DNA from 4 places in the Vibrio sp. F13 genome. Region 4 is predicted to be linked to each of the others. Evidence: predicted binding sites of a transcription regulator. Region 4 holds the regulator's gene; each other region holds the start of a gene.

Region 1 (2,207 bases), 700 kb from region 4:
CGAGTATATTTTCGCTCGTGGTTTGGTTCTATTCTTAACCTAAACGATCACTACGCGATTCAGCCCAACCAGAATGCTGTTTATTACAGTGTCTGTTTGGGCTTTTTATTCGCAATTATTTAGCAATAGCAGTCAAGTCACGGTCTTTTACGAGCAATAAGTGCGATATCAGCTGTATAAATGGCGCTTGTAATCGATTTCAAGTGTGACCTCACTCTAATTATGCAAACCAATGTAACAACAACAATTCAATAGTGATATTTATCACAGAAAATTCCTGAGCATTGCATAAACTTAAAGCCTAAGGTCAATTAAGGATTCAACATGAACAGTCGTATTACCCTGGCGCTGGAAAGTGCTCCATCATCAATGAAAGCGCTTTTGAGTGACATCGTATTAGCAGACAACTTTGACGCGACATTGTCTCCAGAACAATTTGCTAGCCTACTGCAAGCAAGTGGTCTAGCGGATGACGAGCTACGTATTGCGCTACTTCCTTTTGCCGCAGCGTATTCTTACGCTCCGTTATCTGACTTTTATGTTGGTGCAATCGCGCGTGGTTTGTCTGGTACTCTGTATTTTGGTGCAAACCTTGAAATCGCTGGTGCTCAACTTGGTCAAACCGTTCACGCTGAGCAATCTGCAATCAGCCACGCTTGGATGAAAGGCGAACTCGGTATCTCAGATATCACCATCAACTTCAGTCCTTGTGGTCACTGTCGTCAATTCATGAACGAACTGACAACAGCAAAAGAACTTAAAGTTCAGCTTCCACAACGTGATGAAATGTCTCTGCAAGAGTACCTACCAGACTCGTTCGGCCCTGCTGATTTAGGTGTAACAACAGGCCTAATGACGAAGCTTGATCATAAGTACACGACCGAAGAAACAACGCCTATTGTTGTAGAAGCGCTAGCGGCACTAAACCGTAGCCATGCTCCTTACACCAAAAACCTAAGTGGTGTTTCATTACAACTGACGTCAGGTGAGATTTTCACGGGTGCTTACGCAGAAAATGCAGCGTTCAACCCGAGCCTACCTCCTCTACAAGTCGCGTTAATTCAACTTAAACTGGCTGGCTTCGATTTCGAACAAATTGAAAGTGCTGCTTTGGTTGAAATCGCAGAAGGTAGCATCAGTCACCTAGCGGATACGCAATCTACATTAGAAGCGATTAATCCCGACATTCCAGTGACTTACTTAGCAATCTAAGTACATCTGATTAACAAAAATTTAAATAAGCAGCCCTATTTAGCAGGGCTGCTTTTTTTATGCCTGCAATTAACGCAACAACTTGCGCAAACGTTTGCTTTTGTCATTGAAATAAGTATGATCACCCCGTTTTCAATCAATCGTTCAAAAGATCGGAAGGAATTTCTATGTTTGGTACTGCTACTCGTGAAAATGCTACTCGTGTACTTCTATTAGGTTCAGGTGAACTCGGCAAAGAAGTTGCTATCGAGTGCCAACGTTTAGGTTTGGAAGTTATTGCTTGTGATCGTTATGCAGACGCACCAGCAATGCAAGTTGCGCATCGTAGCCATGTATTAGACATGTTAGACGGCGATGCACTTCAAGCGATCATTGAACTAGAAAAGCCAGATTATGTGGTTCCTGAAATTGAAGCTATTGCCACTAGCAAGTTAGTTGAACTTGAAGCACAAGGCTTGAATGTCGTTCCAACGGCTAATGCAACCAAGCTAACGATGAACCGTGAAGGCATTCGTCGTTTAGCCGCTGAAGAGTTAAAACTAAGCACTTCGCCTTACCGCTTTGCAGACACTTTTGAAGATTTCGCCGCTGCTGTTGAGTTCGTAGGTATGCCTTGCGTTGTTAAGCCGGTAATGAGTTCTTCAGGCAAAGGCCAAAGCGTTATCAAAACCGAAGAAGATATCCAGAAATCTTGGGACTACGCACAAGAAGGTGGCCGTACTGGCGCGGGTCGTGTAATCGTTGAAGGCTTCATCGACTTTGATTACGAAATCACGCTTCTAACCGTTCGTGCTGTCGACGGTGTTCACTTCTGTGCACCTATCGGTCACCGTCAAGAAGACGGTGATTACCGTGAATCATGGCAGCCACAGGTCATGTCTGACAACGCACTTAAAGCGGCGCAATACACGGCAGAGCAAGTGGTTAACGCATTAGGCGGTCACGGCATCTTTGGTGTTGAACTGTTCGTTAAAGGCGACCACGTGATCTTCAAT
Region 2 (2,207 bases), 1.1 Mb from region 4:
ACCTCGCCATTGGTATCACGAGCACCAACCAGTGATACTTCGCGGTCAAACGGAACAAACTCTTCAGCCACAATCGCTTGGTTGTCGGTCGCGGTAATGCACTCAGCCATTTCTGCCCAAGTCGCGTCAACATTGTCTAATGTCTTTAAGCGCCATTGGCCCTTGCCGTCGTAGCCGCCAAGTGTGCTCTTCAACACCATTGGTAAGCCAACGTGAGCAATTGCAGCGTCAAAGTCTTCGCGAGAGTTAACCACGTAGTACTTAGCATTCTTCACGTTCGCTTCGTCTAACAGGGCTTTTTCAAGACGACGGTCACCGCCAGCTTTGATTGCTTCTGTTGTCGGTAAGAACTTACCGCTGCGCTCACACACCTCAAGTACATCGTGAGGAATATGTTCGAATTCAGCAGTAATGACGTCCGCACGCTCAATCGCATTTTCTAAGCCGTTACCTAGAATCGCTTGCGTTAATGGGTGAACAATATTTTTGCTGCCAACATCAAAAGCAGAAATTTCAATATTCAGCGGTGCCCCAGCTAGGGACATCATGCGAGCAAGTTGGCCCGCGCCTAACACAAGAACATGCATGGAAATTAGTCCTCTGCAGGGTTTGGATTAGCCAAAACCGTTTCTGTTTGCTCAGAACGGAATGCTTCTACTTTTGCCATTACTTCTTCATTGTGTGTACCAATGATTTGAGCCGCTAGGATGCCTGCATTGGCAGCGCCAGCTTCACCGATAGCCAAAGTACCTACCGCGATACCTTTTGGCATCTGCACGATAGAAAGCAGAGAGTCCATGCCTTTCAGTGCTTTAGACTGAACTGGAACACCCAGAACTGGTACGCTTGTGAAAGCAGCAGCCATGCCCGGAAGGTGCGCTGCACCGCCAGCACCAGCAATAATTACTTTAATACCGCGCTCTTTCGCACTGGTTGCGTAGTCTGCAAGCAACTGAGGTGTGCGGTGAGCAGAAACCACTTTTGTTTCGTACGCCACGCCAAACTGATCCAACATTTCTGCAGCTAGCTTCATTGTTGGCCAATCAGATTTAGAACCCATGATAATACCGACAGTCATCTCAAACTCCTTCAGGTACGATTTAATTAGTGATTAGATATTTTGCGCGCATTATACGGGTAAAATTACTTAAGGAAAACGTTTGCGTCAGTCTAAGTTGTTAATTGATACATTTTATAAACAAATAGCTTTAGTCACAGTGAATGATAATTTGTACACTTAGCGAGTTCGATAACTGACTTAATGAGGCAACCCGTGGATAACTTTCAACATACATTGCAGGCATTACAACAAGGTGAAGTCATTGCTTACCCGACCGAAGGCGTTTTTGGGGTTGGTTGTGATCCTGATAATCCACATGCCATCAAGAAATTACTCGAGTTAAAACAGCGTCCAGTTGAAAAGGGCTTGATCTTGATTGCTGCAAGTTACGAGCAGCTGCTTCCTTATATTGATGAAAGCCAGTTGACGGAAGAACAGTTGGTAACAGTGAAAGCGACATGGCCAGGTCCGGTCACTTGGATTATGCCAACCAGCAGCAAAGTTACTGACTGGGTCAGCGGCCAGTTTGATTCCATCGCGGTACGAGTGACGGATCACCCTTTGGTTCAAAGAATGTGTAATGAGTTCGGCAAGCCGTTAACCTCTACCAGTGCCAACCTGACTGGCGAGCCGCCTTGTATGACGACTGAAGATGTTCAACAGCAACTGGGTCAACACTTAGTCGCGATTCTAGAAGGCCAAACGGGTGGCCGTGAGAAGCCAAGCGAAATTAGAGATGCAAAAACGTCGAAAATATTAAGACAGGGTTAAACCCTGCAAAGGAAGTAAGATGTCAGCAATTGATAAAGAAGCAGTAAAGCAGTTTTTACTGAGCCTACAAGATTCGATTTGCCAGCAGCTTGAGCAAGCTGATGGTGTAGCGTTGTTTGAAGAAGATGCATGGGAGCGAGAACCTGGCGATCGTCTAGGTGGCGGTGGTCGTACTCGCGTGATGACCAATGGTGCTTTATTTGAACAGGGTGGAGTTAACTTCTCTCACGTCGCTGGTAAAGCAATGCCTGCCTCTGCAACCGCTCACCGTCCTGAGTTAGCCGGACGTAAGTTTGAGGCGATGGGGGTTTCATTAGTTATCCACCCTAAAAACCCATATATCCCAACCTCACACGCGAACGTTCGATTCTTCATT
Region 3 (2,207 bases), 880 kb from region 4:
CTTCGCAGGACAGATCACGACATTAAAGTGTTTTGAAGACAACGCTTTGATTCGCTCTGTACTAGAGCAAGACGGTCTGGGGCGTGTGTTGTTAATCGATGGGGGCGGCTCACTACGTAAAGCGCTGATCGATGCTGAGATAGCCCTACTTGCCGAAGACAATGAGTGGGAAGGGATTGTGGTTTACGGGTGCGTTCGTGAAGTCGATGAGCTTGAAGACATGAACCTAGGTATCCAAGCCTTGGCTTCTATCCCTGTTGGTGCGAGCCAAGAAGGTGTCGGTGAATTAGACGTTCCAGTGAACTTTGGCAGCGTGACCTTCTTACCTGAAGATTACCTCTACGCAGACAACACTGGCATCATTCTTTCTGCCGAACCTCTAGATGTAGAACTCAATTTGGATGTCGAGGAAGAAGACGTCGAGTAACTCTCACTCAGCTTCAAATAATAAAACAAATCATAAGAACACAAACAAAAACGCCCGCTACTGAGTAGCGGGCGTTTTTTTAAATCTGAAGAGTCGATTACTCTACTTCATCCATTTTACCAAGAAGGTTACGGATGCGATCTTGCCATGCTGAATGCTCTTCCTGCATTTGCTGAGTTTTTTGCTCTAGCTCGTGACGGCTTGCTTTAAGCTCACCAGCTTCTGTTGCTAGTGCTTGTTTCTCTTCTTTAAGCTCTTCCACTTCCATTTGAAGAAGTGCAATTGTATCTACTGCTGTTTGAATTTTTGCTTCTAGCTGCTCTAGTACTTCAAAAGACATTCTGGCCTACCTTTAAGTTATCCGTTTGATGGTGAAGGTTCACTCCACTTATTTCCCCATTCTACTCAGCAGAGCAAGGATAAACACTCAATATATTCGATATTTTGCGCCATTCGATGAAAAAAACAGCGCTTTTTACCGAATATTGACGTGAACGATTACCGCCACAACGGCAAACCGATTATTTTGATGAATAATAACTGTTTTCCACTGCGAATTGATCGAGAGCAATCTCCAAAAAACAAAAAGGCAAACGTTTCCTTTTGGATATGGTAAAATTCGCCGCGAAATTTCTATTCCCCCTTTGAAAATTTTGGAGTCCGCATGAAACGCGATTTAGCAATGTCATTCTCTCGTGTCACAGAAGGTGCAGCACTAGCTGGTTACAAGTGGCTTGGCCGTGGCGATAAAAACGCTGCAGATGGCGCTGCTGTAGAAGTAATGCGTAGCCTATTAAACAAAACCGAAATTAGCGGTGAGATTGTTATCGGCGAAGGTGAAATCGATGATGCACCTATGCTATACATCGGCGAAAACGTAGGTGTGGGCGGCGACGCTGTCGACATCGCAGTTGACCCAATTGAAGGGACACGCATGACAGCAATGGGCCAATCAAATGCATTGGCTGTATTGGCTGCGGGCGAAAAAGGCAGCTTCCTTAAAGCGCCTGATATGTACATGGAAAAGTTGGTTGTTGGCCCTGGCGCTAAAGGCGTGATTGACCTAGAACTGCCACTAACAGAAAACCTAGAAAACATCGCTAAAGCACTAGGTAAAACACTTGATACTCTAGTCGTAACCACGCTTGCTAAGCCTCGTCATGATCAAGTCATCGCCGACATGCAAGCAATGGGCGTTCGTGTATTTGCTGTGCCAGACGGTGATGTTGCGGCTTCTATCTTAACCTGTATGCCAGACAGTGAAGTAGACGTCATGTACTGCATCGGCGGCGCACCTGAAGGTGTGGTCTCGGCGGCGGTAATTCGCGCACTCGACGGCGACATGCACGGTCGTCTTCTACCTCGCCACGAAGTGAAAGGCGACACAGAAGAGAACCGCAAGCACGGTGAACTTGAACTTGAGCGCTGCGCAGAAATGGGCGTAACGGCGGGTATCGTATTGAAGATGGAAGACATGGCACGCAGCGACAACGTTGTATTCTCAGCAACAGGCATCACTAAGGGTGACTTGCTAGAAGGTATTTCTCGTCAAGGTAATATCGCAACCACAGAAACCCTGCTTATCCGTGGCCGCTGCCGTACAATTCGCCGCATCAAATCTATCCACTACCTAGAGCGTAAAGATCCAGAAGTAGTAGGTCATATCCTGTAAGCCTAAATTCGGTGAAACAGAATATTCCAAGGCTGATACCTAGTATCAGCCTTTTGTTTTATTAGCGCACCAGAATCTGACCATGGCAGCCAATAGAGTAAAACGCTA
Region 4 (2,207 bases):
CCTTTTGAATGATAAGCCAGCAAAAGATATGGAAGAGATCATGGCTAAGCACAACTTAGTTGTGAACCAAGATCTAAAAGAGCCAGCAGACCACATTGCTATCGAACTCGATTTCCTTGGTAACTTGATCATTCGTTCAAACGAAACGAATATTGAAGAAGAACTAGAGAATTCATTTGCCGCTCAACAGCAGTTTATCGAACAACAACTGCTGACTTGGTTACCAAAGTTCAACGTGAAATGTCATGACGTTGATGAATTCGGTTTCTACGCCTCCGTCTCATCGTTGCTACTCGCATTCTGTCAATTAGACACTCAATATTTAGCTGGTGAATAGCTTATTGGATGACTCGTTAAATAAATTCAGAAGAATGTGACAATTCACCCGGATTTCCGGGTGAATTTTATTGCGAGTAATTTCTAGTCAGTCTAAAATTGTGACCGCAAACGATAAAATATGAAACATTCACGAAATGCTATGCTTATTATAGTTTTGAGCATTTTGGTGTTAAGACAAGCCGCTCAATAGCGGTTTTTTGTTTTTTAGCACTTTTAGTACCCAAAGAGCCCTACAAATTTAAGCTCTTAGTTAGGTAGCTTAACGGCTACTTTATTCCGTACTTTGGGAAAGTAGCTTCTAATAGGATAAAACCATGGCCACTATAAAAGATGTCGCTCGCTTAGCCGGCGTATCAACAACAACCGTTTCTCACGTAATCAATAAAACTCGCTTTGTTGCAGAAGCAACGCAAGAAAAAGTAAACAAAGCCGTAGATGAACTGAACTATGCACCAAGTGCTGTTGCTCGTAGCTTGAAGTGTAATACAACACGCACCATCGGCATGCTAGTGACTCAATCAACTAATCTATTCTTCTCTGAAGTTATCGATGGTGTTGAGAGCTACTGCTACCGTCAAGGTTACACTTTGATCCTGTGTAATACGGGCGGTATCTATGAGAAGCAACGTGACTACATTCGAATGCTTGCAGAGAAACGTGTAGATGGCATCTTAGTTATGTGTTCTGACCTAACTGAAGAACTAAGAGAGATGTTAGACCGTCACGCTGACATCCCTAAAGTTATTATGGACTGGGGCCCAGAGAGTTCTCAAGCTGATAAGATCATCGATAACTCTGAAGAAGGTGGCTACCTAGCGACCAAATACCTTATTGAACGCGGTCACTCTAAGATTGCATGTTTAAGTGGCCACTTAGACAAAGCAGCATGTGTTGAACGTATTGCCGGTTACAAGCGCGCACTTAACGAAGCTAAAATTTCTGCAGATGACAATATGATCATCGAAGGCAACTTCGAGTGTGATACGGCTGTTCTTGCTGCAGAACAAATCGTTGAGATGGAAGATCGTCCAACGGCGGTATTCTGCTTTAACGACACAATGGCACTCGGCTTAATGAGCCGACTGCAAGAAAAAGGCATCCGCATTCCTGAAGATATCTCAGTGATCGGTTACGACAACATCGAACTCGCTGAATACTTCTCTCCGCCGTTAACGACAGTTCACCAACCAAAACGTCGTGTTGGTAAGAATGCATTCGAAATTCTATTGGAGCGCATCAAAGACAAAGACCACGAAAAACGCGTCTTCGAAATGCACCCTGAAATTGTTGAACGAAGTACAGTTAAGACGTTAAATTAATTGATAATTCGAGTTTAATTTCATCAAGCGCACCTTTAGGTGCGCTTTTTTTATCAGCAACTATAATGAACCCTTATGCATAAATGAAAGATCATTAATTGAAGCAGTATCACATTTTGAAATATCAAGTGTGAGCTTCATTCAACAAAAACTTTATTCTATTCAATCAGTCACGCACAGGGCAAACCACTCGAAAGAGTGAGACGCAAAGCTTCCGGCCTAAACCACTCGTTGGTATGGTAGCGGGGTTACCGATGGCAAAATGCAGTAACTACTAATAATTTAGTAATTTACGGCTTATTGACAATTTAATTGCAACATTTTGCTAATCTCTCGGACCTGCTTATTTGGTGGCGTAGTTCAAATACACCGAGATAAATAACATGGATAAACCGATACTAAAGGACTCGATGAAGTTATTTGAGTCCCTAGGAAAAATAAAATCACGCTCAATGTTTGGTGGCTTCGGTCTTTTTGCTGATGACACTATGTTTGCTCTGGTTGTAAATGACCAGTTGCACATACGCGCAGACAAAGGCACAACTAAAC

The links. The regulator PurR, encoded in region 4, represses purine synthesis genes. The targets are predictions, from matches to a motif close to TNANGNAAACGTTTNCNTNA.
Region 1: the regulator PurR is predicted to act here: its motif matches at 1,295-1,314, upstream of purT (formate-dependent phosphoribosylglycinamide formyltransferase).
Region 2: the regulator PurR is predicted to act here: its motif matches at 1,149-1,168, upstream of purE (5-(carboxyamino)imidazole ribonucleotide mutase).
Region 3: the regulator PurR is predicted to act here: its motif matches at 1,013-1,032, upstream of glpX (class II fructose-bisphosphatase).

Annotation. Positions count from the first base shown of each region.
Region 1 covers NZ_CP170175.1:298,206-300,412, forward strand. Annotated here, with positions in the region: gene LMH68_RS01385 (LrgB family protein) at 1-38, shown strand, start outside; gene cdd (cytidine deaminase) at 325-1,212, shown strand; gene purT (formate-dependent phosphoribosylglycinamide formyltransferase) at 1,380-2,207, shown strand, end outside.
Region 2 covers NZ_CP170175.1:1,790,932-1,793,138, forward strand. Annotated here, with positions in the region: gene LMH68_RS08175 (5-(carboxyamino)imidazole ribonucleotide synthase) at 1-587, opposite strand, end outside; gene purE (5-(carboxyamino)imidazole ribonucleotide mutase) at 593-1,078, opposite strand; gene LMH68_RS08185 (L-threonylcarbamoyladenylate synthase) at 1,274-1,831, shown strand; gene hemF (oxygen-dependent coproporphyrinogen oxidase) at 1,851-2,207, shown strand, end outside.
Region 3 covers NZ_CP170175.1:2,004,917-2,007,123, reverse strand. Annotated here, with positions in the region: gene rraA (ribonuclease E activity regulator RraA) at 1-427, shown strand, start outside; gene zapB (cell division protein ZapB) at 525-767, opposite strand; gene glpX (class II fructose-bisphosphatase) at 1,092-2,099, shown strand.
Region 4 covers NZ_CP170175.1:2,882,516-2,884,722, reverse strand. Annotated here, with positions in the region: gene torD (molecular chaperone TorD) at 1-337, shown strand, start outside; gene purR (HTH-type transcriptional repressor PurR) at 654-1,658, shown strand; cyclic di-GMP riboswitch class I at 1,829-1,914, shown strand; gene LMH68_RS13330 (TfoX/Sxy family DNA transformation protein) at 2,042-2,207, shown strand, end outside.